One region of the Pseudacidovorax sp. DMC4 genome, then DNA from elsewhere that is predicted to be linked to it. Evidence: predicted binding sites of a transcription regulator. Region 1 holds the regulator's gene; the other holds the start of a gene.
What was found. Region 1 encodes FNR, which switches genes on or off when oxygen is low (the NO sensors DNR and NnrR bind a similar motif). Its sites were predicted from a motif close to TTGATNNNNATCAA; they were not measured.

Region 1 (14,648 bases):
CGCGCCGGCCTGGGCAAGGCCAAGTTCGCGGTCTGTGCGGCCTGCCATGGCGCCGACGGCGGCGGCAACCAGGCGCTGGGCGCCCCGCGGCTCAACGACAACATCTGGCTGCACGGCTACGGCGAGGCCGCCATCATGGCCATGGTCAACAACGGCAAGCAGAACGTGATGCCGGCGCAGAACGAGCGGCTGACCGAGGCGCAAATCCGCGTGCTCGCGAGTTACGTCTGGGGCCTGTCCCACAACGCCACCACGGCGTCGGCCAAGCCTTGAGTGGCTTCATGACCCTCCGAGCCTGATCCCCACGAACGAAGGCGCCCGCGGGCGCCCCAACGCCATGTCCGCATCCTCCAACGCGCCCACGCCCAACCCTCGGCGCGTCATCCCCATTGCCGCCGAGCCGCCGGCCGAGGAGGCCGTGTCGCTGTACGCCGCGAGCAAGAAGATCTACCCGCGCGCGGTGCAGGGCCTGTTCGCGCGCTGGCGCTGGGCCATGGTGTTCGCCACGCAGCTGGTGTTCTACGGCCTGCCGTGGCTGAGTTGGGGCGAGCGGCAGGCGGTGCTGTTCGACCTGGCATCGCGGCGCTTCTACCTGTTCGGGCTGGTGCTGTATCCGCAGGACCTGATCTACCTGTCGGGCCTGCTGGTCATCTCGGCGCTGTCGCTTTTCCTTTTCACCGCAGTGGCGGGGCGGCTGTGGTGCGGCTATGCCTGCCCGCAGACGGTGTACTCCGAGATCTTCATGTGGGTGGAGCAGAAGATCGAAGGCAGCCGCACGGCGCGCATGCGGCTGGACGGCGAATCGCTCTCGATGGAGAAGCTGGTCAAGAAGGCCTACAAGCACATCGTGTGGATCGCCATCGCCATGTGGACCGGCTTCACCTTCGTGGGCTACTTCACGCCGGTGCGTGAGCTGGGCCTGGCCTTCCTGCAGACGCAGATGGGCTCCTGGGAGGTGTTCTGGGTCTTCTTCTATGCCTTCGCCACCTACGGCAACGCCGGCTTCATGCGCGAGCAGGTGTGCAAGTACATGTGCCCCTATGCGCGCTTCCAGAGCGCCATGTTCGACCGCGACACGCTGATCGTCACCTACGACCCTGGCCGCGGCGAGCCGCGGGCGCCGCGGGGCCGCAGCGTGGACTACAAGGCCCGCGGCCTGGGCGAATGCATCGACTGCGACCTGTGCGTGCAGGTCTGCCCCACGGGCATCGACATCCGCCAGGGCCTGCAGTACGAATGCATCGGCTGCGGCCAGTGCGTGGACGCCTGCAACACCGTGATGGAGAAAATGAACTACCCGAAGGGCCTCATCCGCTACGACACGGTCAACGGCATGGCCGGCCACTGGAGCCGCGCGCAGCTGTGGCGCCGCGTGCTGCGGCCGCGCGTGCTCATCTATGCCTCGGTGCTGATGCTGCTGGTGGTGGGCATGCTCGTCAGCCTGGTGGCCCGCACGCCGCTGAAGGTGGACGTGGTGCGCGACCGGGCGTCGCTGGCCCGCATCGCCGAAGGCGGCCGGCTGGAGAACGTCTACCGCCTGCAGATCATGAATGCCACCGAGCGCCCACAGAAGTACCGCCTGGCGGCGCAGGGGCTCGATGGCATCGCCGTCTCGCCCGACACGCCGGTGGAAGTCGGCCCGGCCGAGGCCCGCTGGGTGGCCGTGCGGCTGAGCATTCCCTACGGCAGTGCCGCCCCCGGTTCGCACAGCGTGCGCATCGAGGTGGGCGAGGAGGGCGGCGGCGCCCATGTGGCCGAGAAGGCCGCCTTCCTGGTGCCGCGCTGACTGCCCGACGCATCGACTTCGCATCCATCACGACGAGGACCCCATGACGAACCCGACGACGCTTGCTTCCGCCTCCCTGGTCGAGCCCTCCAGCGGTCCCTGGTGGCGCCATCCGCTGATGTGGATGGTGGTGGGCGGTCCGGCGGTGGTGGTGGTGGCCGGCTTTGCCACGCTGTGGCTGGCGGTGCACAGCCCCGATCCGGTGATCGAGGCGGACTACTACCGCCGGGGCATCGAGATCAACCGCACCCTGGAGGCCCAGCGTGCGCTGACGCCGGCGCAGCAGGCCCGCAACCACGTGACGACCCCCACGCGGAACCTGCCTCCCGCGCAGCCTTGACATGGCGCGTCGCTCACCGGCACGGCCCTCCACGCCCAGGCAGGCCCCGTTGCGCGGCCGCCCGCGGGGACGTCGGCGCCCCGCAAACCAGAAGACGGAGACTCCTCGCATGCTGCGCCAGCCTCACTGCCTGATGGCCATCGCCTGGCCGGCCTTCCTGGCCGCCTGCCTGATGGAGTTCCTGGTCTTCGGCTTCGTCGATCCGGCGGAATTGCGCTGGTTCGGCCATGTGCTGGAGATGCCGCGGCAGGCCATCTACGCGCTGGGCTTTTTCGGCTTCTGGGTCGTGACCATGGTGTGCAGCGCGACCACGGCACTGCTGATGCGCACGCCGGCCCAGGTCAATGCGCAGCCGGGGCCGGGCGGGCCGGCCTGAAGATCCCAGCAATGAAAAAGGGACGCCGTGGCGTCCCTCTCGTCTGCCGATGCGGCGGTCGACTTGCGCGAGCCGGCCGCCGTTCGCGCCTCAGGCGCAGACCGTGGGGTTCACCATCCGCCGTAGCGCCTCCGCATCGAGGATGCGCACATGCCGCTGGTTCACCTCCACGATGCCGTCGTCGACGAACTTGGACAGGGTGCGGCTCACCGTCTCGAGCTTGAGGCCCAGGTAGCTGCCGATTTCCTCGCGGGTCATGCGCAGCACCAGCTCGGAGGCCGAGAAGCCGCGCGCATGCAGGCGCTGCACCAGGTTCAGCAGGAAGGCGGCCAGGCGCTCCTCGGCCCGCATGCTGCCCAGCAGCAGCATCACGCCATGCTCGCGCACGATCTCGCGGCTCATGATCTGGTGCACATGGCGCTGCAGCGCCGACACCTCGCGCGACAGTTCCTCGATGCGGTCGAAGGGCATCACGCAGACCTCGGAATCCTCCAGCGCCACGGCGTCGCAGGTGTGGCGGTCGTTGACGATGCCGTCCAGGCCGATGATCTCGCCGGCCATCTGGAAACCGGTGACCTGGTCGCGGCCGTCCTCCGAGGTGATGCGGGTCTTGAACACGCCGGTGCGGATGGCGTAGAGCGAGACGAACTGCTCGCCGTTGTGGAACAGCAGTTCCTTGCGGCGCACCTTGCGGCGCGTGGCGACCAGCGAATCCAGTCGCTGCAGTTCCTCCGGCGACAGGCCCACGGGCATGCACAACTCGCGCAGGTTGCAGTTGGAACAAGCGACTTTGATGGATTCTGGGGTCATGGTGTGTCCGACTCTGTAGGGTGGGGGACGGCCCGACGCCTCGCTCGTGGGGTCTGTGGCGTCCGAAAGCTCCCGTGTCAGTCATTCTCCGACAGCGATCAACTTTCTGTTTGATGTGGATCAAGCGCCGATCATGGCTTCGAACGCACATTAGAGGCAACAACCCTGGCGCTGCTGTGCCCTCCTGCTGCGATGAGTTCCCTGCCCATCCCGTCCTCCTGCGCGGCCGAGCCCGCGGTGCTGTCGACGTCGCTGCTGCGCCGTTTCGACGTGCCGGGCCCGCGCTACACCTCCTACCCGACCGCCGACCGCTTCGTGGAGGCCTTCGGCCCCGCTGAGTATGCCCAGGCCCTGGTCCAGCGCCGCGAAGCGGCCGGCGCCCGTGCGCTGCCGCTGTCGCTGTACGTGCACATCCCGTTCTGCGAGTCGCTCTGCTACTACTGCGCCTGCAACAAGATCATCACGCGCCACCACGAGCGCGCGGCGGAATACCTGCAGGACCTGTTGTGCGAGCTGCGGCTGCAGGTGGCCGAACTCGGCCGGGGCGAGCCGGTGAGCCAGCTGCACCTGGGTGGTGGCACGCCCACCTTCTTCAGCGACGAGGAGCTGTCCACCCTGATGACGGCGCTGCGCGAGTCCTTCGACTTCCTGCCCGGCGCCGAATGCTCCATCGAGGTCGACCCGCGCACGGTCGATGAGGCCCGGCTTGCGCACCTGGCGGCGCTGGGCTTCAACCGCCTGAGCTTCGGTATCCAGGACTTCGATGCGCAGGTCCAGAAGGCGGTGCACCGCATCCAGCCCGCGTCCGAGGTCTTCGCGCTGATGGCAGCGGCACGACGGCTGGGTTTCACCTCGATCAACGCCGACCTGATCTACGGTCTGCCGCGGCAGAACAGCACGTCCTTCGAGCGCACGCTGGCGCAGGTGGTGGAGCTGCGGCCCGACCGCATCGCCCTGTACGCCTACGCCCATCTGCCCGAGCGCTTCAAGCCGCAGCGGCGGATCCTGTCGCAGGAGCTGCCCGACGCTGCCACGAAGATCGACATGCTGTCGCGTGCCATCGGCGTGTTCGGCGAGGCGGGCTATGTCTACATCGGCATGGACCATTTCGCGGTGCCCGAGGATGCCCTGGCCATCGCCAAGCGCCAGGGCCGGCTGCACCGCAACTTCCAGGGCTACAGCACCCAGCCCGACTGCGACATCATCGGCCTGGGCGTCTCGGCCATCGGCCGCGTCGGTGCCAGCTACAGCCAGAACGCCAAGACGCTGGAGGACTACCGCGACCGCCTGCAGCAGGGCCAACTGCCCGTGGTGCGCGGCCTGGCCCTGGGCCGCGACGACGTGGTGCGCCGCGCGGTCATCATGGCCATCATGTGCCAGGGCCGCATCGACTTCGAGGCCATGGGCGCCGCCAATCTGGTGGACTTCCGCCAGTACTTCGCGGCCGAGCTGCAGGCGTTGCAGCCCCTGGCGGAACAGGGGCTGGTGCGCCTGGATGCGCGCGAACTCGAGGTCACGCCGGCCGGCTGGTACGTGGTGCGCGCCATCGCCATGGTGTTCGACCGCTACCTGCAGGCCGACCGCGCACGCACGCGCTTCTCGCGCATCATCTGACGCGGGTGATGGACGCCTCCGGTGCGCTCGCGGTGTCGGCCCTGTTGCTGGGCTTGACGGGCGCGCCCCACTGCGCCGTCATGTGCGGGCCGGCCTGCGCTGCGCTCGTGCCGCCGCGTCCCGTGCAGCGCGAGGCTGTGCCGCTGGTGCGCGTGGATGCCTCCGGGCCAGGCCTTGCTGCGGCGCATCGCCCGGCCGCGCCATCCGTGGCGTTTCAGCTGGGGCGGCTGCTCGGCTATGCCGCCGCCGGCGCGGTCGTGGCCGCGGCGTTCGACACGTTGGCATGGCTCCGGGATGGCATCTCTCTGTTGCGGCCGGTCTGGGTGCTGCTGCACGCGGGCATCCTGGCCTGGGGCATGGTGCTGGCCATCGCCGGGCGGCAACCGCTGTGGGCATCGCGGGTCGGGGCGGCCACGTTGCGCCGGCTGCGGCCGCTCGCGGCCAGCCCGGCGCGCCGATTGCTGCTCGGCGCGGCCTGGGTCCTCATGCCCTGCGGCATGCTCTATTCGGCCCTCATGCTCGCCGCCTTGGCGTCGCAGCCGCTGCAGGGCGCCCTCGTGATGGGCCTGTTCGCGCTGGGGGGCGCGGCGGCACTCAGCGGCGTGCCCTGGCTCTGGCATCTGCTGCGGCGCGGACCGGATGGCGCCCAGCCCGCCTGGGCCAGCCGCATCGCCGGGGTCCTGCTCATGGCCGTCGCGGCCTACGCGCTGTGGACAGACCTCCAGCACGACATCGCGCGCTGGTGCGCCTGAACCGGCCAACCGGCATCGGCCAGCCGCCGTGGTCCGGACGCTGAGTCAAATCTTCACGGTTCATCACCTTTTGTCGGCTATGGGCTGCTGACGAGACCGCCTGTCAAGAAGTTTCTTGGGCGCCAAAGCACTTCGGAATACCTTCGGAAGGAGTTTTCAAGTCAGGGGTGGCCGGTGCTGGTGCAGCGCGGGACCCGCCCTGCCACCCCACCATCCAGGCTTCAGGAGTCCACGCGCCCGCCATGTCGACGCCTCCTTCGACAACCCCTTCCATCTCCTCCGATCCGCTCGCACACGGCTGGCTGCGAGCGCGTGACGTGGGCCGCCGCGCCGGTCCGCACAACCCGGGCGTTCTGGGTTGAAGCCCTTCCATGTGCAGCTGCGCCTTCTCCCCATCCATCTGGCCGCTGTGGCATGCGTCTACGTCGCGGGCCTCGTGCCGAGCGCTGCCCAGACGATCGCGGGCGGAGAGCTCCGGGTGCAGCCGATGAGCCGCTTCGAGGCGGAACAGGCGCGGCTGCGCAGCCAACTGGAGCAGGGGCCACCCACCTACATCGACCGGGTCATGGACGACACCCCGCCGGGGGCCGGCGACGCGGAGAACTCGTCGGCCGCCGAGGCACCCGAGGGCGTGCGCGCCTGGTTGCTGGAATCCCGCGCGGGCTGGGGCCGGTCGGCGGCCACGGGGTCGGGCACCTCGCGGGGCGCCGAGGCTGGCATCCGCGCCGAATACCGGCGCGAGACCCTCAATCTGGGGGATTGGTCCCTGCAGTTCGACGGCCGCGCCTACCGCGGCGATCCCGAGGCGAGCCTGTACGGCGCCGGCACGCTGGGCATGTCGAGCGAGCCCAGCGGCGGCCGGTTCACCCTGCGGGTGCTGGGACTGCCGCTGACGCCCCGGCGCTTCGCCGATGTCACGGTGGGCGACTTCCATGCCGAACGCACCGACGGCCTGCTCCGTCACGATCGGCTGGCCTTCGGCACCACCCCGTTGCGGGGCGCGTCCGTGCGGCTCATCGACGACGGGGGCGAGTGGCGCATGGGCAGCGGCCAGCGCGGCTGGATGGTGGGCGGACCTTACCCCGCCTTCGAGCGCAGCCAGGGCAGCCGCAGCTGGCTGGGGACGACCCGCAAGCTCGATGGCGACCTCTTCGCCGCCCTGCAGGTCGAGCAGGCCAGCGATGTTCCTGCCTACTACACCGACAGGCTGACCGGCCAGGGCACGGGCAGCAAGGATGTGCGCAGCATGGCCGCATCGGTCGGGCGCAATCCGTGGCCACTGCGCGAGGGCGACCTGCGATTGCGCGCCACCCTGGTCGCCAGCAGCGTCGGCACGCGCACGGCCGGCGTCGCACAGGGCAGCGCGGCTGGCCTCTTCGGCGAGGGTGCCGTGCGGCTCGGCGGCGTCCGGCACAGCTTCAGCGCCTATGCGGCACAGCCCAACCTGCATTTCGGCGATGCGCTGCTGTGGACCGGCACCCGCGGCGGTCACTGGCGGATCGACAGCAGCAGCGCCAGGCTGAGCTGGGGCGCGGGCGTCGATGCCGACCGCTCGCCGCTCGACCCAACGCGCGCCGGTGCAGACCGCTCACGATGGGCCTACACCGCCAACGCGCAATACGTGGCGGCCCGGGACACGCTGCTCGGCGGCAACATCCAGGCCACCCGGGTCCGCAGCCTGAGCGAGGCCGACCCGTCGGGCGTAGGCCTGGCTGGCGCTTCCGACCCGGCCCTCACCCAGCGCAGCATGGCGGCCACGGTCTTCGCCCAGACACGCTTCGCCAACCTGCCGCGCAGTCGCCTCGCCCTGACGGTGCAGCGCAACCGCTATGTGGCGGCGCAGAGCGATGCCGCCACTGGGCAGGAGCTGTCCTGGGAGCAGGACTGGTTCGACGCCCGCAACGCCGGCCGTGCGATGCAACTGACCACGACGCTGGGCTACGCCCGCGACGAGGGCCGGGCGGCCACCCAGCGCTATCCCACGGCCGGTGTCCAGTTCCGGCAGAGCCTGGGCGGCACACTCGATCTGCAGGGAAGCCTGCGCTACACCTCCCGCAGCAGCAACCTGTCGGCCAGCCGCGGGCTGTCGGGCAGCGTGTCGCTCGACAAGGCCCTGGCCGCCGGCTGGCGCATCGGCGCGATGCTGAGCCTCAACCAGGCGCGTTCGGCGCTGGTGCCCGCGGCATTCGATGCACCGCAGGTCTATCGCAGCAACGACAAGTCGGTCTACCTCTATGTCCGCTGGCAAGGTCAGGCCGGACAGGCCTATGCGCCTTTGGGCGAGCGCGGCCCCGGGGGCGCCGGCAGCGGCGACATCGAGGGCCGCGTGTTCCTCGATGCCGATGGCGACGGCCTGCCGGGCGCGGGCGAACGGGGCGCCCGCGGCGTGGAGGTCGTCCTCGATGGACGCTACCGGACCACCACCGATGGCGACGGCCGCTTCGCCTTTCCCACGGTCGCCGTCGGTCGGCACCAGATCAGCGTGGCGACCGAGAGCGTGCCGCTGCCCTGGTCGGACGCGGGTGCCGCCCAGGCCGTGGACGTGCCCTTGCGGGGCACGGCCCATCTCCGTATTCCCCTGGCCAGGGAGGCGCCATGAGCGCCGGCCCGGCAGCCCCTTCACCACAACAGAGAGGATCCCCATGACATCGAAGCATTTGTCCTTGCGCCACCTGCTGGTCGGCGCGCTCGCCGGCCTGGCGCTGGTGAGCGGCACGGCGCTGGCCGAGTCCACCTATGGCTACAACGCGGCGGGCAGCGGCACCGTCACGGCCACGGCGCGCGTCAACCTGTCGGTGACCGTGCCCAAGTTGATCCTGCTGCGCATCGGCAGCGCCAACACGACGGTCGACACCCTGTCATGGACGTCGACCTACAGCATTCCGGCGACGCCCACGGTCCCTGTGGCAGGCAACAACACGGCCGTGGCCTGGGACGCCAATGCGCCGACGGTCACGGCAGGCACCAACCCCGGCGCGCTCACGGTCAGCGCCTGGACCAATGCCGGGGCCGGCACCATCAACTGCTCCGTCGCCGCCTGGAGCCCCGCCACGGGCGGGCCGGCCAATGCCAACTTCGCCGTCACGGCCACGGGGACCCTGCCGCATCCCGGCGCGACGCTGGGCGCCTGCGCGTCGACCAGCTTCACGAGCAACACGCTGGCCACGGGCACCTGGGCCTATGCGCTGGGCGGCACGGCGTCCAGTTGGACGGCTGGCGCGTACACCACCACGGTGACGTACACCGCCACGGGGGTGTGACCAGCATGCGAATCTCCACGCACCACCGCACCACGCGCCACGCGCGTTGCCCACAGGACCTCCCGATCCGCTCATCGGGCACGCAGAAGGCCCGCGACGGCGTCCTTCTTCCTGCCGTCCGGCTCTGCGCCGTCCTGGCTGCCACGGTCGCCACCGCCTTCCCGGCGGCGGCCGAATCGACCTATGGCTACAACAGCGCCGGCACGGGCACGCTCACGGCCACGGGCCGGGTCAACCTCTCGGTGACCGTGCCCAAGCTCATCCTGCTGCGCGTCGGCGCCGCCAGTACCGTGCAGGCCAACCTGGGCTGGACGCCGTCGATCAGCATTCCCGCGGCGCCGACCACGCCCGCCACCGGCAACAACACGGCCGTGCCCTGGGATGGCGCCGCGCCGACGGTCGCGGCCGGCAACCAACCGGGTAGCTTGACCGTGGCGGCCTGGACCAACGCTGGCGCCGGCACCATCAACTGCGCCGTCAGCACGTGGGTGCCGGCGACGGGCGGGCCACCCAATTCGAGCTTCACGGTCACGGCGACCGGCTCGCTGTCGCACCCGGGGGCCAACCTGGGCGCCTGCGCCTCGACCTCCTTCGGCAGCAATGCACTGGCCAGCGGCACCTGGGCCTATGTGCTGGGCGGCACGCCGGCCAGCTGGAATGCGGGCAGCTACAGCGCGACCGTGACCTATACCGCCTCCGGCGTCTGAGGGCCCCGCGGTGCGGCTCGTGCGGCAGAGCAGGGCAGGCGGGCCGGTGCGCGTGCGCATCGGCGCCGTCCTGCTGGGATGGCTTGCGCTGGTGGCTTGCCCGTCGCCGGCGGGCGCCGTGGTGCTGACGACCTACCTCTCGGTCTCGGAGGGCATCACGCTGAGGGTGGGCTCGGCGGGCGGGACGATCGACGAGGTCCGATTCGATGTCAGCAATGCCAACGTGGCGCCCAGCCCCGGCGTCATTGCCGGCGCAGGCGCGGGGGCCATCGCCATCACGGTGTCGGCGGACAAGGGCAGCCTTTTCGGCCCCACCGTGGCGACGCTCACCGCGTCCTCGTCGGCGGGGCTGCCCTGCATCACGCCGGCAAGCTGCGGATCGACGGTGATCCCGTTCTCCGCCATCAGCTGGGTGTCGGCCAACCTCGACACCGGCACCAATGCGGGCAACGACATCCAGAACGGAAGCTTCGACGGCTCCGCGAGCCAGCAACTGGCGCAGTTCGCGCTGCCGGGCCTGTTGCAGACCCTGTTCCTGGGAAGCAGCCGCACGCAGATGACCAATACGCTGAGCTTCAGCTATGTCAACGGCACCCTGTATCCGGCGGGCAGCTACCGCGGTCGCGTCACGTTCACGGCGACGATGAACTGACCATGGGGCGTGCACCCTTCGGCCGAGCGGGCCGGCTTCTGCTGCTGACGTGCCTGTTGCTGGCTGGGACTTCGCCGGTCCGGGCGGAGCGTCTGGACGATTCGAGTTCGCCCCGTGCGCGCGTGCAGGCCACGCTGGACCTGGGCGCCCGCGAGCCCGGCGCACCCTATACCTGGGTCACGTTCCGCGGTGTCGAGTACCGCCTGGCGACTGCCGCCTACGTCGGCCGGCGCGCACGGATCCACCACGTGATCCCGGCGTTCGTCAGCGGACTGCGTTCGCCCGCCGGCCTGCTCGTCGAATGGTCGGGTGGTGGCGCCTTCGCCAGCGGCTCGGCAATGGCCGGCGACCGGCGACTGGTCTGGGCGGGGGTGGTGCCGGGCCCATGGATGGTCGAGCGGCTCGACCTCCGGCTGAGGCTGGACCTGCGCGAATGGCGGCCCGTCGCGGGACGGCCCTTCGACGTGGAGAGTTATTTCGACATCGAGGTGATGCCATGACAAGTCTTTCCAGGGCGCGCGCACGCCCCGCCGCGCCGCGGATGGCGCCGGTGGCCGCCGTGCGGACCCTGCTTCGTGCCGCGCTGCTGGTCGCGGGCGCCGTGGCCATGCCCGTGTTTGCCGCGCCCTTCGAGCTGGGTGCGGCGCCCTCCCGCTACGAGCTGGCGTCCAAGCCCGGCGACCGCGTGGGCCAGGTCCTCGACCTGCAGAACATGGGCAATGCGACGACCGACCTCACGTTGCGCACGCTCGACTGGACCTACACGGCCGAAGGCCAGATCGGCTACCACGACGAACTGCTGCCCGGCAGTTGCCGGCCCTGGGTCACGCTGGAGCGCCGGAGTCTGAAGCTCGGGCCGATGGAAAAGCGCAGGTTCCGCTTCCAGATCGACGTGCCGCCGGACGCGCCGCGCCAGGAGTGCCGCTTCATGATCGCCATCGAGGGCGTCGAGCCCGCCTACCAGGCCCTCGTGCGCGAACAGGGCCTGAACCTGCGCCTGCCCGTGAGCGGGCGGATCGCCGTGGCCGTCTATGTCGCAGTGGGCGGGGCCGCGCCCCGGCTGGTGCTGGAGAGCGCTGGCATGCGAGAGCAGCAGGGCCGGCGTCAGCCGGTGGTGGTGGTGCGCAACGACGGCGATGCCCATGGTCGCCTGAGCGGCTCGCTCGACGCGCGCGGCGCGGACGGGCGCCAGCAGGAATGGCTGGCCGAGGGCACGCCGGTGATGCCCGGCCAGACGCGGCAGTTGCTGCTGAGCCCGCGGCCGGAGGAAGGCCTCGTGCCCAAGTCGCTTCCCTTGCCGGTCAGGACCACCGGCCTGCTCGATTGGGAGGAGGGGAGCTTCCGCGTGGAGGCGGAGTTCCGGTGAGTCCGCGACGCGGCGCGGCCTGCCTTGTGCTGCTGGCCGCCTGCGCGGCTGGCGCGGGTGCCGCCCGCGCCGAGCAGGTCAGCGATGCCACGAGCCCCTACAGCGCGTCCGCGCGCCTGGATTTCCGCATCGACGTCGGCAAGTTCGTCTACCTGCGCGTCGGCCCGGCCGGCGCGGGATTGGCGACGGTGGCCTTCAGCCTCGGCGCGACGATCCCGGCGGGTTCCGCGGCCGCCACCAACGGCAACAACAAGAGCGTGTCGTGGAGCGGGGCGGCGCCCGGCTACGGCGTGACGGCCAGCAACAACGTGCTGCCGGTCGAGGTGGCCAGCAATGCCGGCACGGTGAGCCTGCAGGCCTCCGTCATCTCGGCGCTGAGCAGCGGCAGCGCCAGCATCAGCATGAACGGGATCGCCATCGCTTCCGACAATGCCGGATTGCCGGCACCGCCTGTCCCCGCGTCGGGATCGGGTGCGGCCGTCACGGTGGCGGGCACGGCATTCGGCAACCTCGTCACGCAGCGCAGCGCCAACTGGACCTTCAGTCTGGGCATGCCGGGCATGCCGGCCGCCGGCACCTACAGCGGACAGCTCGGGTTCACCGCCAGCGTTCCCTGAGGCGCGGCCTCAGGCGCTCAGCCCCTTCCACAGCATGTAGGCCGCCAGCACATACAGCACGCTGGCGAAGACGCGCTTGAGCTTCCTCACGGGCAGTGCATGGGCGGCGCGCGCGCCCAGGGGTGCCATCAGCACGCTGCACACGGCAATGACCACCAGCGCCGGCAGCCAGATGTAGCCGAAGGCGCCCTGCGGCAGTCCCTGCACCGACCAGCCGCTGGCGATGTAGCCCACCACGTTGGCCACGGCGATGGGAAAGCCCAGCGCCGCGCTCGTCGCCACCGCCGCATGGATCGCCACGTTGCACCAGGTCATGAAAGGCACGCTGATGAAGCCGCCGCCCGCGCCGACCAGGCCCGAGATGAAGCCGATCAGCCCGCCCGCCGCCAGCTGGCCGCCAGTGCCGGGCATCTGCCGGCTGGGGGCCGGCTTCTTGTCCAGGAACATCTGCGTGGCCGAGAAGCCGACGAAGAGCGCGAAGAAGATGGCCAGCACCGAGCCCTTGAGCAGCGCGAACACACCGAGGCTGCCCACCAGGCTGCCGATGACGATGCCGGGCGCCAAGTGCCGCACGATGTCCCAGCGCACCGCGCCGCGCTTGTGGTGCGCGCGCACGCTGCTGATGGAGGTGAACATGATGGTCGCCATCGAGGTGGCGATGGCCATCTTGACCGCCAGGTCGGCCGAGGCGCCGCGCGTGCTCATGATGTAGGTGAGGAAGGGCACCATCAGCATGCCGCCGCCAATGCCCAGCAGGCCGGCCAGGAAGCCGGCGCCCAGCCCGAGCAGGCCGAGTTCGACGATCAGCAGGGGTTCGATGCTCATGGAGTCTCCGGGTGTCGTGATGCGTGCGGTGCAGGGCCCGCGTGTGCTTCGGGGAAGGGCACACATGACAACGGCCCCGTGGAGGGGCCGTTGAAGGAATAGGTGTCTGCGAATGCGACCGGACCGTCATCCTGAACGCAGGGTTCAGGTGGGCGAGGGCAGCAAGGCATTGGGTTCATCTGACGCGAGATGATCACGCTTGCCAGGCGATGTACCAAGCCCGGGCTCCATAGAGCATTGGTTCAAGGAAATATAAAGCCCGGCGGCACCGCAGACGAGGCCATTCTATGCGTCGGTTGCGACCGGTCTGCAGTGTCCCATGCGCCGTGTTGGCCTTGTTGCGCGGGGCTTGCAAGGCAGCCCGAGACGTGCGTAAACGCCGCCGCGCTACAGCAGCAATCCGTCGCCGGCCAGGGCCTGGTCGAGGCGGCGGATGAGCTGCGCTGCGCGCTCGGGATCGCCTTCGTCCATCGCAGCCGGTGCGGGTGTAGGCGCAGGCGCCGATTCGTGCTGGATCAGGTCGTACGCCAGGTTGAGGGCGACCAGCACGGCGATGCGCTCGCGCGCCTTCACCTTGCCGGCGTCGCGGATGCTGCACATCGCCTCGTCCACCCGCGCCACGGCCTCGCGCAGGGCGTGCTCGCCATCGTCGGGGTTGGCCAGCAGGTAGCTCTGGCCCATGATCCGGACTTCGATCTGATTCATGGCGCGGCGGAGGTGGATGTGGATGCGTCGGCGTCGGAGGCCGGCTCGGCCGGCAGCCGTTCCAGCATGGCGTCGATGCGGGTGCGGGCCGTTGTCAGCCGGGCCCGCAGCGCGTCGCGCTCGCGTGTGAGTGCATCGACCTGCTGCACAAGCAGCGCATTGGTGCGCCGCATTTCCTCGTGGCGGACGAGCAGCCGTTCCACGCGCTCGGCGATCTGATCGATGGGGCTCGGTGCAGACATGGTCGGCGATTGTAGGGGCCGGCCTGTCGGCGTCTGCCTACAATGCGCGCCGTTGTTGGTGCTCGCGACGCGGTTCGCGCGTCGCAGTTCAACGGGAAGCAGGAGCCCGCGCGCATGCCAGCGCGCAAGGCCGGCACCGGGATCGAACCCTTTCGCCCCTCGGCAGGAAGCAGGATCGGACCGACGCCGGCCACCGGCAAGCCTGCGCTGCCCCCGCAACGGTGAAGCAGCCGGCGCATGTCTCGTCCATGCGCCACGTCGTCCAAGCAAGCCACTGGAGATCGTCGACACGCGATCCCTGGGAAGGCGGCCGGCGCGTGCTGCCAGCCCGGATACCGGCCAACACAGGCGGCGGCCGCGCGCCCTCCACAGGAGCGCGGCCGCCATGACGTCCCATCGCCGGCGGGGAGGCCGGCCAGGGACATGCTTCACGGAGCTTCGGCTTCCACACCATGATCGTCCGCGTTGGTTCTTCCGCGCGCGCCTTGTCGCGCACCTGTCCCCTGTCTTCCGTGGCTGCAGCCATGACCCTTCTCGCGCCGCTGGGCGCGCTGGCCCAGACGGCAACCCTCCAGGAAACCGTGGTCACCGCCACC
Region 2 (14,648 bases), on a different contig from region 1:
CTGGGTCCATGAACTGCGCGCACGGCAGGTGGTGCTGGCCGCCGGCACCTTCGGCAGCACGGAGATCCTACTGCGCTCCCGTTCCACGCCAGAGGGTGCGCCACGCGCGCCGCTCGCCACCAGCGACCGGCTTGGCGAGCGCGTGTCCGGCAACGGCGACGACGTCGCCTGCATTGCCGAGCTGGATGCGCCGGCCAACGCGCTGGGCGACACCGCCGCCGGCCCAAACCCCGAACCGGCGGGGCCCACCATCTCGGCCATGATCCGCTTCCGGGATGCCGCGGACGAGCGACGCTCGACCCTGGTTCAGGATGGCGGCGTGCCGGGGCTGCTGGCGCCCGTGTTCCAGGAACTCATCCAGACGCTCACCACGCTCGCCCGGCTGGACGACCCCGCCGGTCCGGCATCGACGGAGGTGGACGACCTGGCGCCGCAGCCGAAGGTCCTGACCCACTCGCTCACGCTGCTGGGCATGGGTCACGACGACAGCCCGGCCCGTATCGACCTGGACACGCGCAGCGACCGCATCCGCTGGCAGTGGCCGCGTCCCGAGGCGGCGTCCGCGCCGCCGCTGCACCGGGCCCGCGTGGCGCCCGCCACGGGCCAGGATGGGCGCTACCTGCGCAATCCGGGCAGCGGCATCCTGCCGCCCACCCTGGACGGCCTGCTGGGCGGGGCCGGCATGGGCCAGCTGCTGGTCACCGTCCATCCGCTCGGCGGTTGCCCCATGGGCGACGATGCGGTGCAAGGGGTGTGCAACCACCTGGGGCAGGTCTTCCGCGGACCGCAGGGCAGCGATGTGCACGAAGGCCTGTATGTGATGGACGGCTCGGTGGTTCCGACGTCGCTCGGTGTCAATCCCATGCTCACCATCACCGCCCTGGCCGAGCGCAGCTGCGCCGACCTGGTGCAGCGCCTGCATGCCGGGTCGGCGGCATGGATGCCCCCGCCGGCCGGCGCCGTGCCTCGGCCGTTGCCTGCGCCGGTCCTGCCCGCGCCCAGGCCGACGAGCACCGCCGGCGCCGTCGCCCCGGGTGCGTCGCTGCGCGAGGTGCTTCGCGGCCCGGTGCAGCCGTCGCCCTCGCAGCAATGGTGCGGGCCCTGGCCTCGGGACGCGGTGCCCGTCGGCGATGCCGCCTCGCTCTTCGTGCAGATGGAGGTGAGCGACTGGGCGCGCTTCCTGGCTGACCCGCGCCATCGGGCGCTCGTCCAGCCCTCGGGGACGGCGTCCTCCGCGGCCTACGAGGCCTCGCGCCTGCTGGTGCAGCTCGAAGGCCGCGCACGGCGCACGCTGTGGGTGGAAGAGGGCCATGCCGACCTGTATGCCCGCCAGCCGGAGTCCTGGCGGCGGCATGCGAGTCGCTGGCTGCGGCTGGTCCTCACCTACACCCTCAGCCGCTGGCTGCCGGATTCCGGCAAGGAGGGCGGCGGAAGCTTCTCGCTGAAACCCGCCAACCTGTGGCGGGTGGCCCGGATGCTGTGGCAGGCCGCGGAAGTGCGGGTCTTCGATTACCGCATGGTCCTGCGCATGGAGGTCGAGGACAAGGACCAGGACAAGGACCAGGACAAGGCCAGGGACGAGCCGCCGCTTCATCTGCGCGGCACCAAGGTCATCGATGGCGCAGCGTCTTGGAAGGACCTGGGGCAGTGGTGCCGCGCTGCATGGGCCGGTGGCTGGCCCGCCGTGCCGCGCCCCAGCGTCTGGAGCCAACTGGGCGAACTGCCCCTGTCGCTGAGCGACGCGTCCGGCGAAGTCCTGCTGCAGGGCCGGCTGCGCATGGACATGCCCGACATCGCCCGCAACCTGCTGCCCCAGCTGCACAGCGGCCGCGACAGCGTGACGGCGACGATGGCTGCGCTGGGCTATCCGCTGATGCTCGCGCGCGGGCTGCTGCGCACGCGGCTGCTGGACTTCCGCGCGCCGGACTACGCCCGGCGCACCGTGCCGCCTGCGCCCCCGGCAGGTGGCGAAGCCGAGCAGGTCTGGCTGCATTTCCCCGAGGACTGGACCCATGGCGGCTTTCCTCCACTGCAGACCCGTCGGCACGGCCAGGTGCCGCCCTGTGCGCCGATCCGGCTGCGCGTGCGCGCGCGGCTGGCGGATCCGGCGGCCTCGCCCATGGACCTGGCGCTGGTGCGCTACCGGCAGCCCCGGCCCGAAGTGCACGCCCCCGACGGGCAGGGGGCCTGCCGCGTGCGTGCGCTGCTGATGATCAACGGCTTTGCCCAGTCGACGCTGCCCTTCGTCGAGCCATTGATGGGCGCCGATGCGCTGGCGGCGCGGCTGTACGACGAGGGCTGGGACCTGTGGCTGCTGGAGTACCGCGTGAGTCCGCTGCTGGATGCCTCCGCCCGCTTCTCGACCATGGACGACATCGCGGCCTTCGACATTCCGTCGGCCGTGGCCCGCGTGTGCGCAGAGCTGGGCCAGGAGCTCGACCTGGCGCCCGAGCTGCTGCGCATCCACGCCTTCAGCCATTGCGTGGGCGCTGCTTCGCTGGCGATGTCGCTGGCCGGCGGACACCTGGCCGTGCGCCATCCCGAGGGCGACGGCCAGGTGCATCGCCTGGGCGGGGCCGTTTTTTCGCAGTTCCAACCCTATGTGATCGGCTCCAACTCGGCGCAGCAGCGCCTGCAGCTGGGCGCCTTCATGCACAACGTGCTCGGCCGCGAGTTCCTGGAGTTCGCCGCCGGCGTCGGCACGCCCGACCTGCTGCACGGGCTGTTGGACCGGCTCTTCGCCACGATGCCGCACGCAGACCTGCCCTGCGTTCCCCGCGGCGAGGCCTGCCCGCACGACGATCCGGCGTGCCCGCATGCCCAGCACTGTCCGCACAAGACTCAGGCCTGCCCGCACGAAGCCGATCTGCGCGTCGAGCAGCCTGACACCACCACCTGCAAGCGCATGTCCGGGCTGCTCAGTCCGCTGTTCGATCACGGGCGCCTGGGCGAGACTTTCCACGAGCGGCTGGACATCTACTTCGGCCGCACCAACCTCGGCGTCTTCCTGCATGGCGCCAAGTGCGTGCAGCACGAGCGGCTGGTGGACGACGATGGCCGCGACTATCTCTCGGACGACAAGGTCCGGCGCTATTTCGACATGCCGATGATGCTCATGCACGGCAGCGACAACCAGCTGTTCGACGTCGCTTCCCTCGCGCGCAGCGCCGATCAGCTGCGCCGGGTCTTCGGCGAGGAAGGGCGCTCGATCGCCTCCGATCCGGCTCAGCCCATGCCGCGGGTCACGGCCCACCCGCTGCCGGGCTTCGCGCATTTCGACTGCACCATCGGCCGCGCCGCAGCGCAGCAGGTCTTTCCGCGCATCGAGCAGTTCCTGGCCGATGCGTGGACGCGCCCGCTGGTCCCGCCGCAGGTGCAGCGCCATGCCGGGGCGCAACTGCCGGCGACCGGTCCGCTGATGGGCTGGGTGCGGCCGGGGCAGGGCGGCGCGACGGTGGTGCGGGTGTGGGCCGAATTCCGGCGCCGCCATGGCGGCCTCCTGGTGGGCTGCATGACGCTGGCGTGCGGCCGGCTCCGGGGGGAGTCATGGCGGCTCTCGCAGGCCTGGCCTCTGAGGACCGTGGTCCTGCAGACACGGCCGCCGGCTCAGGTGTCCGACACCGTGCCGCCGGGCACGGCCTTTCCGGTCAGCGTGCTCGTCGCCGATGTGGTGCTGCCTGCGGACGTGGAGGGCGTGCACATCGACGTCTTCGGGCTCTACACCTTCGACGCCAGCGCCGGGCCGACGGGTGCCGCGCCGCTGGTGCCTGCGGGCGTGCCGGGCCAGACGCCCCCGTCGGCATCCAACGGTGTCCGGGAGCCCAGAGAAATGCTGGATGAGGATGCCCAGGCCACCCATGACCTGGCGGTGCTGACCGGGCAGACGCCGGGCATGGTGTCGGCCGCCGCCGCGGACGCTGCCACGCCCTTCCGCCTGACCATCGACCAGAGCCTGCTCGTCCGCGCCGCCCGGCGCATGCCCTTGCCCGAGGACCGGGTGCCCGCGCCCTTCGCAGTCCCCCCGACCACGGACGAGGTCGTGCTGCCTGAGGACGGCCTGATCGGCCCGGTGGTCGAGCAGGGCGCGCCGCTGCCGCATGCGTATGCCGATGGCCTGGTGGCCGTGCTGCGGGCGGAGCTGGAGCGCCGCGCCGCCGCCGCGCGCCGCGCCGACCCGGCCACGCTGTCGCGGGTGGACCGTGAACTGGCCACGCCTGAGCAGGCAAGGTTGCACGTGGCCGATGCCCTGCGCCGGCCCGCGGAGGGGGGCACCTGTTTCCTTGCCGCGGGGTGCCGGCATCCGGGCATCACGGGCTTCGAATCGGCGCGTGCCGACGCCAGCCTGGCAGCGCTGGCGCACGCCCATGCCCGCACGGGCGACGCCCGCTTCATGGCCATGCTCGGCGACCAGGTCTATGCCGATGCGCGTGCCGGCCTCTTCGACACGGCCTCAGAGTTGGAGCGCATCCTGCCGCGCTACCGCGACGCCATGGGTTCGCCCGGCTTCCGCGCGCTGGCCCAGCGGCTGCCGCTCTTCATGGTGCTGGACGACCACGAGATCGTCGACAACTGGACGCGCGAGCAGCTGTGGTTGGGCGAGGGCGGCCTATGGCGGGCGCTCACCGCACGCGCGGCCTACCGCGCCTTCCAGCGCGCCCACGGGCCGGATCCCTTTCCGGCCGCGGAAGGCGACGCCGACGACGCGCGCCACCACGGCGCCTTCCGCTGCGGCGACATCTCCGCCTTCATGCTGGATGCGCGCACCTCGCGGCAACTCGGCACGCGTCGGCTGCTGTCGGAGACCGGCTGGAGGCTGCTGGAGAACTGGCTGTGCCGTGAGCAGCAGATGCACGGCGATGCACCGAAGTGGGTGATGTGCGGCTCGGTGATTGCGCCGGGCCTGCGGGAGTTTGCCGGCCGCCCCGCGCCGCGGCAGGCCGACAACTGGCAGATGTCGCCCGCCGACCGGCAACGCTTCTTCGACCTCCTGGTGCGGCACCGCATCCAGAACGTGGTGCTGCTGTCCAGCGACTACCACTGCTCGGCCGTGGCGCGGCTGCACATCGGGCTCGACCTGCAGGGCCTCGCCATCGTGGCACCGCCCCTGCATGCACCCATGCGCTTCGCCAACTCGTTGGCCGACACCGTGTTGCTCGAAGAGTCGGTTCCGCTCGTTGGCGGCCTCACGCTGCAGGTCGAGGGCGTGGGCGCCTGGGACGGGGAAGGCTGGCTGGCCGTCCGGCAGTCCGAAGGCGCCGACGGGCACTGGACGCTGGCGCTGGAGCTGCACCTGCGCGGGCAGGAAGCCGCGGCCTTCGACACGATCCATCTCCGCGAGACGCTGCCGAGTCGCCGGCCGCGTCCACGGGGTGCCGCTCAGAACGATTCCAGCGGCAGGCCGACGTAGTTCTCGGACAGCGAGGTCGAGGCCGCCGGCGAGTGCACCAGGTAGTCCAGCTCGGCCTCCTGGATCTTCTGGCCGAAGTCGCCGGTGTCCGGGAAGCGGTGCATCAGCGAGGTGAACCACCACGAGAAGCGCTCGGCCTTCCAGATGCGGCGCAGGCAGAGGTCGGAATAGCGGTCGAGCGCGCTGGTGCTGCGCTCGCCGTAGTAGCGCTCCAGCGCCTGGTACAGGTAACCCACGTCCGAGGCCGCGAGGTTCAGGCCCTTGGCGCCGGTGGGCGGCACGATGTGCGCCGCATCGCCGGCCAGGAACAGCCGTCCGAAGCGCATCGGCTCGGCGACGAAGCTGCGCAGCGGGGCGATGCTTTTTTCCAGCGCGGGGCCGGTCACCAGGCGCTCGCGGCCTTCCGGGTCCAGGCGCAGGCGCAGCTCGTTCCAGAAGGCGTCGTCGCTCCAGTTCTCGACCTTCTCTTCGACCGGCACCTGCACGTAGTAGCGGCTGCGGGTGCGGCTGCGCATGCTGCACAGCGCGAAGCCGCGCGGGGTGTTGCAGTAGATGAGCTCGTCGGACACCGGCGGCACGTCCGCCAGCATGCCCAGCCAGCCGAAGGGATAGATCTTCTCGTAGAGCTTGACCGCGCTGGCCGGCACGCTGGCACGGCTCACGCCGTGGTAGCCGTCGCAGCCGGCAATGAAGTCGCATTCGAGCTCGTGCGTGGCGCCGTCCTTCTCGTAGCGCACGCGGGGTCGCTCGCCGTCGAAGTCGTGCAGGCTGACATTGGCCGCACCGTAGAGGGTGGTCAGGCCGGCGGCGGCGCGGGCGTCCATCAAATCGCGGGTGACCTCGGTCTGGCCATAGACCATCACCTGCCGGCCCTGCGTGTGCGCGTGCATGTCGATGCGGTGGCGCTGGCCCTGGAAGAGCAGCTCGATGCCGTGGTGCGGCAGGCCTTCTGCGTGCGCACGGGCATCGACGCCGGCCTTCTTGAGCAGGTCCATCGTGACCTGCTCCAGCACGCCGGCGCGGATGCGGCCGAGCACGTAGTCGCCGGTCTGGCGTTCGACGATCACGTTGTCGATGCCGGCAACGTGCAGCAGTTGGCCCAGCAGCAGGCCGGCCGGGCCGGCGCCGATGATGGCGACTTGGGTACGCATGGGAAGGGTCTCCTGATCCAGGGGCAACAAAGGGATGGGCCGAAGCGTAGAAAAAAGCCGTCCCGATCCGGCGGCCCGTCAGGCTGTGCCGCGCGATGATTCGTTGGGTTGCGCGATGATCGCGCAACATCGCTGATCCAAGGAGCCGATCCATGACCATCGCCAAGGCGGACTTCATCGAGGGCCTAGCCAAGGGCCTGGCGGTGCTCGAAAGCTTCGACACCGAGCGTCAGCGCCTGAACGCCACGCTGGCCGCCCAGCGTGCCGGGCTCACCCGGGCGGCGGCGCGGCGGCACCTGCTCACGCTGGCGCACCTGGGCTACCTGGAGACCGACGGCAGCTATTTCTGGATGGCGCCGCGGGTCCTGCGTTTTTCCGGCAGCTACCTGGCCTCGTCGCGCCTGCCGCGGGCGCTGCAGCCCACGCTCAACCGGCTGTCGGCACAGACGGGGGAGTCCTTCTCCGCCGTCGTGCTCGATGGCGAGGAGGTGGTGATCGTCGCCCGCAGCGGCAGCTATGGCGCGCCTTCGCGCGTGCTGGCCTACGGCCTGCACCTGGGCGCCCGGCTGCCGGCGCATGCCACGTCGACGGGGCAACTGCTGCTGGCGGCCATGGCGCCGGCGGCGCTTTCGGCCTGGCTCAAGGGGCGCAGCCTCGCGCGGCTCACGCCGCACACCTTGACCCGGCCTGCAGAGCTGCGCCGGCGGCTGGCGCAGATCCGCAAGGACGACCATGCGCTGGCAAGCGAGGAACACGAACTGGGCGTGCAGGCCCTGGCGGTGCCGCTGCGGGACATGCAAGGCCGGACCGTGGCCGCCTTGAACCTCGTCCTGTCGGGCGGGCTGCAGCCGCCCGAGGCGCTGGAACGAAGCATGCTGCCCTTGCTCGCGGAGGCTGCGCGCGAACTGCGGGCGCTGCTCTGATAAAGCAAAATTGACTTTGTGTGAATTTGTTGCGCGACGCCGGTCCCGGCCGGGCCCAACATTTCGCCCATGCCTCTGTCCCTTCTCCACCGCTTGGCCAGCGCGCAGCTTCCTGTTTCCTTCACCGAGGGCGGCGACATCGACGCCATCCGCATGCTGGCGCTCGCCGGCCATGTGCAGGCGGTGATCCCCCGTCCCGTGCGGACCTTGTCCGGCCATCACCAGCCGGCGGCCACGGTGTCTGCCATCACGCCATTGGGGCGGCAGATGATGGAACGCTTTCCCCGCGAAGCCGAGGTGGGCTGAGCCGTCGCGGCCCGAAGGGCGGGGCCGGCCGGCCGCCATTGCCCAGGCCACGACCACAAGCCCCGGGGCTGCTGGCGTCGTGCGCCTGGACGCCAGTCAATTCCTACAGTCGCAGTAAACCTTTTGCCGCTTGAGGTGGGTCAACGGACCCATGGCGACTTATCATGATTGAAATTTCGGTAATTACTGAAATTTCAACATTTACCGCTTCGCCATGACTGAATCCACGTCCGTTGATCCCGACCGGCTGCCGAGCCGGATGTCGATGGCGGCCGCGGCGCAGGCGATGGCCGCCCTGCTGTGGCTGCCGCAGGCGGCACTGCTGGCCTGGGCGGTCCAGAGGCTTGCCGACGGCGGCGGCCTGCATGGCGTGCTTGCGCTGGCGGGTGGCGTGGCGGCGGTCGGGCTGCTGCGCGCGGCGTTCGATGCATGGGGTGTGCGCCGCGCCTTTGAAGATGCGCGGCAGGCGCTCGGTGCCCTGAGGCGCGCGGCAACGGCGGCGCTCGCTGGCGGATCGCCGGTCGACCGCGACCGGCCGGCCTCCGGCCTGGCGGCCAGCGCGCTGGCGGAGCAGGCCGAGGCCATCGTGCCCTGGTTGGCGCGTTTCCAGCCCGTGCGGCTGAGGCTCATGGTGGTGCCCCTCGCCATCGCGCTGGCGGTGGGTGCCCTGTCCTGGGTGGCCGCGGCCATCCTGGTGGTGGCCGCGCCGCTGATCCCACTGTTCATGGCGCTGGTCGGCCGCCGTGCACAGGCCGCGTCGGAAGCGCAACTGGCGCGACAGGGCGACATGAACGCCTTCCTGCTCGACCGGCTGCGGGGCCTCTCCACCCTGCGCGCGCTGGGCGCGGTCGATCACACGGCGCTGCGGCTGAGGGCCTCGGCACAGGATCTGCACCGCCGCACGATGGCCGTGCTGCGCATCGCCTTCCTGTCGTCGGCGGTGCTGGAGCTGTTCGCCGCGCTGGGCGTGGCCATGGTGGCTGTCTATGTGGGCTTCCATCTGCTGGGGCATCTGCAGTTCGGCAGCTGGGGCCGCACGCTCAGCCTGGGGCAGGGCCTGTTCATCCTGCTGCTGGCGCCCGCCTTCTTCGAACCGCTGCGCGAGCTGTCGGCCGTGTGGCATGACCGTGCGGCCGGGGAGGCCGCGCGCAAGGCGCTGGCGTCACTCGATGGCGCGGGGCCGAGGCTTCCCGGGCAGTCTGACGCTGCCCTGCCGGCAGAGCCGGCGCCTGCCGGTGCGCTGGGCGTGCGCGTGCGGGGGCTGCGCTTTGCCCCGGCGGGCGAGCGGCCGGTGCTCGACGCGTTCGACCTCGACGTCCGCCCCGGTGAACGCCTGGCCATCCTCGCGCCCAGTGGTGGGGGCAAGACGACCCTGCTGTCGCTGCTGGCCGGGCTTGTCGCGCCGCAGGCGGGGCAGGTTTTCATCGGCGGCGTTCCCATGGACGAAGCCCATGCGCCGGGCCTGCGCCGCCGGATGGGCTGGATGGGGCAGCGTGCCCATGTGTTCGCCGGCTCCCTCGACGCCAACGTGGACCTGGGTCGGCCGGTCGCGGACGCGCAGGCCGTCGCCCGCGCCATCGATTTCGCAGGCCTCGCCGACGTGGCCGCCGGCCGTCCCAGCCAGAGCCTTGGCGAGGCCGGTGTGGGCCTGTCGGGTGGCGAGGCCGTCCGCCTCGCCCTGGCCCGGCTGGCCGTGAACGACGAAGCCGGCCTGCTGCTGGCGGACGAGCCCACCGCCCACCTCGATGCCGAGACGGCCGACCGCGTCATCGACGCGCTGCTCACCCTGAGTCGCGGCCGGACGCTGGTGCTGGCTACCCACGACCCGCGCCTCGCTGCGCGCATGGACCGTGTGCTCCGCCTCGACGCGGCGCCGCTGCGCGAAGCGGCCTGAAGCCGCGATCCATCAGGAGCCCACGCCATGACCCGTTCTGCCACCCACGATCTCCAGGTTTTGCGCCGCCATTTCATCGGCCAGCGGCGCGGGGCGCTGTGGCTGGGCGCCGGGCTGGCCGTGCTCACCAGCCTCGCCGGCATCGGCCTGCTGGGCCTGTCGGGCTGGTTCATCACGGCGACGGCGCTGGCCGGCTTGCAACTGACGACGGCGCTGGTGTTCGACGTCTTCATGCCCTCGGCGGGCATCCGGCTGCTGGCCCTGGGCCGCACCGGCGCGCGCTATGCCGAGCGGCTCGTCACGCACGACGCCACGCTCGGCGTGCTGGCCGGCCTGCGCGAGCGTCTGCTGCGCGGCTGGGCGCAACCCGAGGCGGCCCAACGCCTGCTGCTGCGTCCCGCGCGGCTGCTGCAGCGTCTGACGGCCGACATCGATGCGCTCGACGCCCTCTACCTGCGCATGGCCGTGCCGCTTGCCGTCAGCCTGGCAGCGGCGGCGATGGCCGGTGTCGTGGCCGGCTTGCACGACTTGCGGCTGGGCCTGGCCCTGGCCGCCTGGCTGCTGGTGGCAGGTTGGGGCAGTGCATGGGTGGTCGCGCGCCGGGCCCGCCCCGTGGCGGTGCGCCGGGCTCTGGCGCTGGAGCGCCTGCGCGCCCGTGCCGTCGACCTCGTGGCGGGGCAGACCGAACTGGCCATGGCCGGTAGGCTGACGGCCCAGTGCGAAGCGCTGGCCGAGGCCGACAGGCGCCTGGCCGCCACCGACCTGCGCATGGCCGGGCTGGAAGCGCGGGCCAGCTTCGCGCACGGACTGATGCACACGGCCACGCTGGTGGGCGTGCTGCTGGCGACCGCCTGGCTGGTGGAGCAGGGCCGCATCGGCGCGCCGGCCGCGGCGCTGCTGATGCTCATGGCGCTGGCCGCAGGCGAGCCGATGGCGGCGCTGCGCCGCGGCGCGCTGGAGTCGGGCCGCACCTGGCTGGCGGCCCGGCGGCTGGCGCCGGCCGTGGCGGCGGCCGAGTCCGCACCGTCGGGCGATGCGCCGCAGGTCCGCCCTGGCGCCGCGGCCGACGGCGGCATCCATCTCGAAGGGATCGTGGTGCGCCGAGACGGCGGGGCACGCCCCGTCCTGCAACTGTCGTCGCTGCACATCCAGTCCGGCGAGCGCGTGGCAGTCATCGGGCCCAGTGGCGCCGGTAAGTCCACGCTGCTCGCGCTGGTGGCGGGTGAACGCGCGCCGGTCGCCGGCCAGGTCCAGGCACCGCGCGCCACCTGGATGACCCAGCGGCCCGAGCTCTTCCGCGACAGCCTGCGCGACAACCTCACGCTTGCCGCACCCCACGCCACCGACGCGCAGTTGAGCGCGGCGCTCGCCGACGCCGGCCTGCAGGCGGATGTCGCCCGCCTGCGCGAAGGCCTGGACACTTCCCTGGGCGAAGGCGGGCTGGGCCTGTCGGGCGGCCAGATGCGCCGCCTGTCGCTGGCCCGCCTGCTGCTGCAGGACGCGCCGCTGTGGCTGCTCGACGAGCCGACCGAGGCGCTCGACGCCGTCACCGCCCGCGAGGTTCTGCGCCGCCTGGACGCGCGCGCGCAGGGCCGCACGCTGCTCATCGCCACCCATCTGCGTCGCGAGGCGCGGCTCGCCGACCGCCTGCTCTGCATCGAGGCCGGCGCGTTGCGCGCCGACCTGCGGCGCGGCACACCCGCCTTCGACGCCGCCCTCGCCGCATTGCGCGACGACTGAGGCCATCGCCATTCCCCGCATTCCGACGCCAAGCATTTCAGAAGGAGTCTCACCATGGACCTCGACATCGTCGGCCTCTCACGATTGCAGTTCGCAGTCACGGCCCTCTACCACTTTCTCTTCGTTCCCCTGACCATCGGGCTCGCGATCCTGATCGCGATCATGGAGACCGTCTACGTCATGACCGGCCGCACCCTCTGGCGCGACATGACCAAGTTCTGGGGCCTGCTCTTCGGCATCAACTTCGCCATGGGCGTGGCCACCGGCATCGTCATGGAGTTCCAGTTCGGCATGAACTGGAGCTACTACAGCCACTACGTGGGCGACGTGTTCGGCGCGCCGCTGGCCATCGAGGGGCTGATGGCCTTCTTCCTCGAAGCCACCTTCGTCGGCCTGTTCTTCTTCGGCTGGGAGCGGCTGTCCAAGCTCAAGCACCTGATCGTGACCTGGTGCGTGGCGCTGGGCTCCAACCTGTCGGCGCTGTGGATCCTGATCGCCAACGGCTGGATGCAAAACCCGGTGGGCGCGCAGTTCAACCCGCAGACCATGCGCATGGAGGTGACCGACTTCTTCGCCGTGCTGACCAACCCGGTGGCGCAGGCCAAGTTCGTGCACACGGTCTCGGCCGCCTACGTGGTGGCGGCGCTCTTCGTGCTGGGCATCTCGGCCTGGTACCTGCTCAAGGGTCGGCATGTGCACCTGGCCAAGCGCTCGATGACCGTTGCGGCCTCCTTCGGCCTGGCCGCCTCCCTGTCGGTGGTGGTGCTGGGCGACGAGAGCGGCTACCTCTCCACCGAGCACCAGAAGATGAAGCTCGCCGCCATCGAGGCGATGTGGAAGACCGAGCCCGCGCCCGCCGCCTTCACCGCCTTCGGCTTCCCCGACCAGGCGGCGCGCGAGACGCACTTCGCCGTGCACATTCCCTGGGTCATGGGCCTGATCGGCACGCGCTCGCTCGACACCGAAATTCCCGGCATCGACGACCTGGTCAAGCGCGCCGAGGTCAACATCCGCGAGGGCGTGGTGGCCTACGACGCGTTGCAGAAGATCCGCGCCGCCGGCGCCAGCGGCACCGTGCCGCCCGAAGCCAAGGCGGCCTTCGAGGCGAACGGCCGGCAGCTGGGCTATGCGCTGCTGCTCAAGCGCTATGTGGACGATCCGCGCCAGGCCACGCCCGAGCAGATCGCCAAGGCCGCCTGGGACACCGTGCCGCAGGTCGCGCCGCTGTACTGGACCTTCCGCGTCATGGTCGCGCTGGGCCTGTTCTTCATCGTGCTCACGGCGGCCTTCTTCTGGCTGTCGGCGCGTCGCCGGCTGGAGGCGCATCCCTGGTTGCTGAAGGTGGCGGTGTGGGCCATCCCGCTGCCCTGGATCGCCGCGGAATGCGGCTGGTTCGTGGCCGAGTTCGGCCGCCAGCCCTGGATCATCGAAGGGGTGCTGCCCACGGGCGTGGCCGTCTCCAACCTGGGCGCCGGCACCGTGCTGGCCACGCTGCTGGGCTTCGTGGCCATCTACAGCGTGCTGCTGGTCATCGAGATGAAGCTGATGCTCCAGGCCATCCGCAAGGGGCCGCAGGAGCATCCCGTGCCGCCGCCCGCCGCACTGCGCGCCGAGGCCGCCCCCGAACTGGCGCTGGTGCGCTGATCACCGCAGGAGCTGCATCATGATCCTTCACGAACTGATTTCCTACGACGTCCTGCGCCTCATCTGGTGGGCTCTGCTGGGCGTGCTGCTGGTGGGCTTCGCGCTCACCGACGGCTTCGACCTGGGCAGTGCCATGCTGCTGCCCTTCGTCGGCCGCGACGACACCGAGCGCCGCGTCGTCATCAACAGCATCGGCCCGGTGTGGGAGGGCAACCAGGTCTGGCTGATCCTGGGCGGTGGCGCCATCTTCGCCGCCTGGCCGCACATCTATGCCGTCTCCTTCTCGGGCTTCTACCTGGCGATGTTCGCCACGCTGGTGGCGCTGATCCTTCGGCCCGTGGGCTTCAAGTTCCGCAGCAAGAAGGAAGACCCGGCCTGGCGCTCGCGCTGGGACTGGGCGCTCTTCGTCGGTGGCTTCGTGCCAGCGCTGATCTTCGGCGTGGCGCTGGGCAATGTGCTGCAGGGTGTGCCCTTCCGCTTCAGCGACGACATGCGCATCTTCTACGAGGGCAGCTTCCTCGGCCTGCTCAACCCCTATGCGCTGCTGGCCGGTGTGCTGTCGGTGGCCATGCTGGCCATGCACGGCGCGGCCTGGCTGCAGCTGAAGACGGGCGGCGCCGTGGCCGAGCGGGCACGCCGCATCGGCATCGTGGCCGCGCCGCTGACGGCTGTGTTGTATGGGGTGGCCGGCCTGCTGCTGGCGCGCTTCGTGGGCGGCTACGAGATCACGAGCCCCATCAACCCGGTTGGCCCTTCGGCACCGCTGCTCAAGACGGTGGCGGTGGGGCAGGGCGCTTGGTTCGCCAACTACGCGGCGCATCCGGCGCTGTGGCTGGTGCCGGCCCTGGGCGTGGCGGGCGCGCTGCTTGCGGCCCTGTGCTTCATGGCTCGGCGCGAATTGTCGGCGCTGCTGGCCAGCGGCCTCGCCATTGCGGGCGTGATCGTCAGCGTGGGCGTGTCGATGTTTCCCTTCCTGCTGCCCTCGTCGCTGGACCCGCGGGCCAGCCTGACCGTGTGGGACGCCTCGTCCAGCCACCTCACCCTCTTCATCATGCTCGTCTGCACGCTGGTCTTCATGCCGATCATCCTGGCCTATACCAGCTGGGTGTTCTCGGTCATGCGCGGCAAGGTCGATCCCGATGCGATCCGCGAGGAGCGCGGCCACGCCTACTGAGCGTGCCTGCACTGCTTATCTACAAACACGAAGGAACAACACCATGTGGTATTTCTCCTGGCTCCTCGGCCTGCCGCTCGCGGCGGCCTTCGCCGTGCTCAACGCGATGTGGTTCGAGCTGATGGAAGACGATGCGATCCGCCATGACAAGCTGGACCCGCCGAAGTAGACACCCCCCATGCCGCTTCGCGGCTCCCCCCTCTCTGGCGCCTTCGGCTTGGAGGGGGGCGCACCCCGCGGCCTAGCAAAGCCAGTTCCGCGGGTGCACTTGCGTGGCCTGCTCCGCGGCCATTGGATTCTTGTAGCCGTGCCGGTTTCATGCGGCGTGGGTCACGCAAAGGGCCGTGAAAAACAGAAGTCCTGTTGCCTGCCGCGCGGCTCAGCGGGTGCCGGCCGGTTCCGCCATCAA

Region 2: a site for FNR is predicted at 7,918-7,931, ahead of cydD (thiol reductant ABC exporter subunit CydD). Genes of this name have one in related genera too.

The regions. Positions count from the first base shown of each region.
Region 1 is NZ_JBQUYR010000002.1:236,449-251,096, forward strand. It holds gene ccoP (cytochrome-c oxidase, cbb3-type subunit III) at 1-273, shown strand, start outside; gene ccoG (cytochrome c oxidase accessory protein CcoG) at 338-1,786, shown strand; gene ACT54X_RS04725 (FixH family protein) at 1,830-2,126, shown strand; gene ACT54X_RS04730 (hypothetical protein) at 2,236-2,502, shown strand; gene fnr (fumarate/nitrate reduction transcriptional regulator Fnr) at 2,593-3,312, opposite strand; gene hemN (oxygen-independent coproporphyrinogen III oxidase) at 3,505-4,926, shown strand; gene ACT54X_RS04745 (sulfite exporter TauE/SafE family protein) at 4,935-5,678, shown strand; gene ACT54X_RS04750 (SdrD B-like domain-containing protein) at 6,166-8,277, shown strand; gene ACT54X_RS04755 (hypothetical protein) at 8,321-8,938, shown strand; gene ACT54X_RS04760 (hypothetical protein) at 8,944-9,645, shown strand; gene ACT54X_RS04765 (hypothetical protein) at 9,692-10,297, shown strand; gene ACT54X_RS04770 (hypothetical protein) at 10,300-10,797, shown strand; gene ACT54X_RS04775 (COG1470 family protein) at 10,794-11,663, shown strand; gene ACT54X_RS04780 (hypothetical protein) at 11,660-12,280, shown strand; gene ACT54X_RS04785 (sulfite exporter TauE/SafE family protein) at 12,290-13,105, opposite strand; gene ACT54X_RS04790 (cell division protein ZapA) at 13,493-13,810, opposite strand; gene ACT54X_RS04795 (hypothetical protein) at 13,807-14,052, opposite strand; cobalamin riboswitch at 14,092-14,410, shown strand; gene ACT54X_RS04800 (TonB-dependent receptor domain-containing protein) at 14,577-14,648, shown strand, end outside.
Region 2 is NZ_JBQUYR010000001.1:587,587-602,234, reverse strand. It holds gene ACT54X_RS02730 (alkaline phosphatase D family protein) at 1-5,407, shown strand, start outside; gene pobA (4-hydroxybenzoate 3-monooxygenase) at 5,377-6,558, opposite strand; gene ACT54X_RS02720 (IclR family transcriptional regulator domain-containing protein) at 6,711-7,481, shown strand; gene ACT54X_RS02715 (hypothetical protein) at 7,551-7,787, shown strand; gene cydD (thiol reductant ABC exporter subunit CydD) at 8,002-9,681, shown strand; gene cydC (thiol reductant ABC exporter subunit CydC) at 9,709-11,421, shown strand; gene ACT54X_RS02700 (cytochrome ubiquinol oxidase subunit I) at 11,476-13,065, shown strand; gene cydB (cytochrome d ubiquinol oxidase subunit II) at 13,085-14,239, shown strand; gene cydX (cytochrome bd-I oxidase subunit CydX) at 14,283-14,408, shown strand; gene ACT54X_RS02685 (threo-3-hydroxy-L-aspartate ammonia-lyase) at 14,619-14,648, opposite strand, start outside.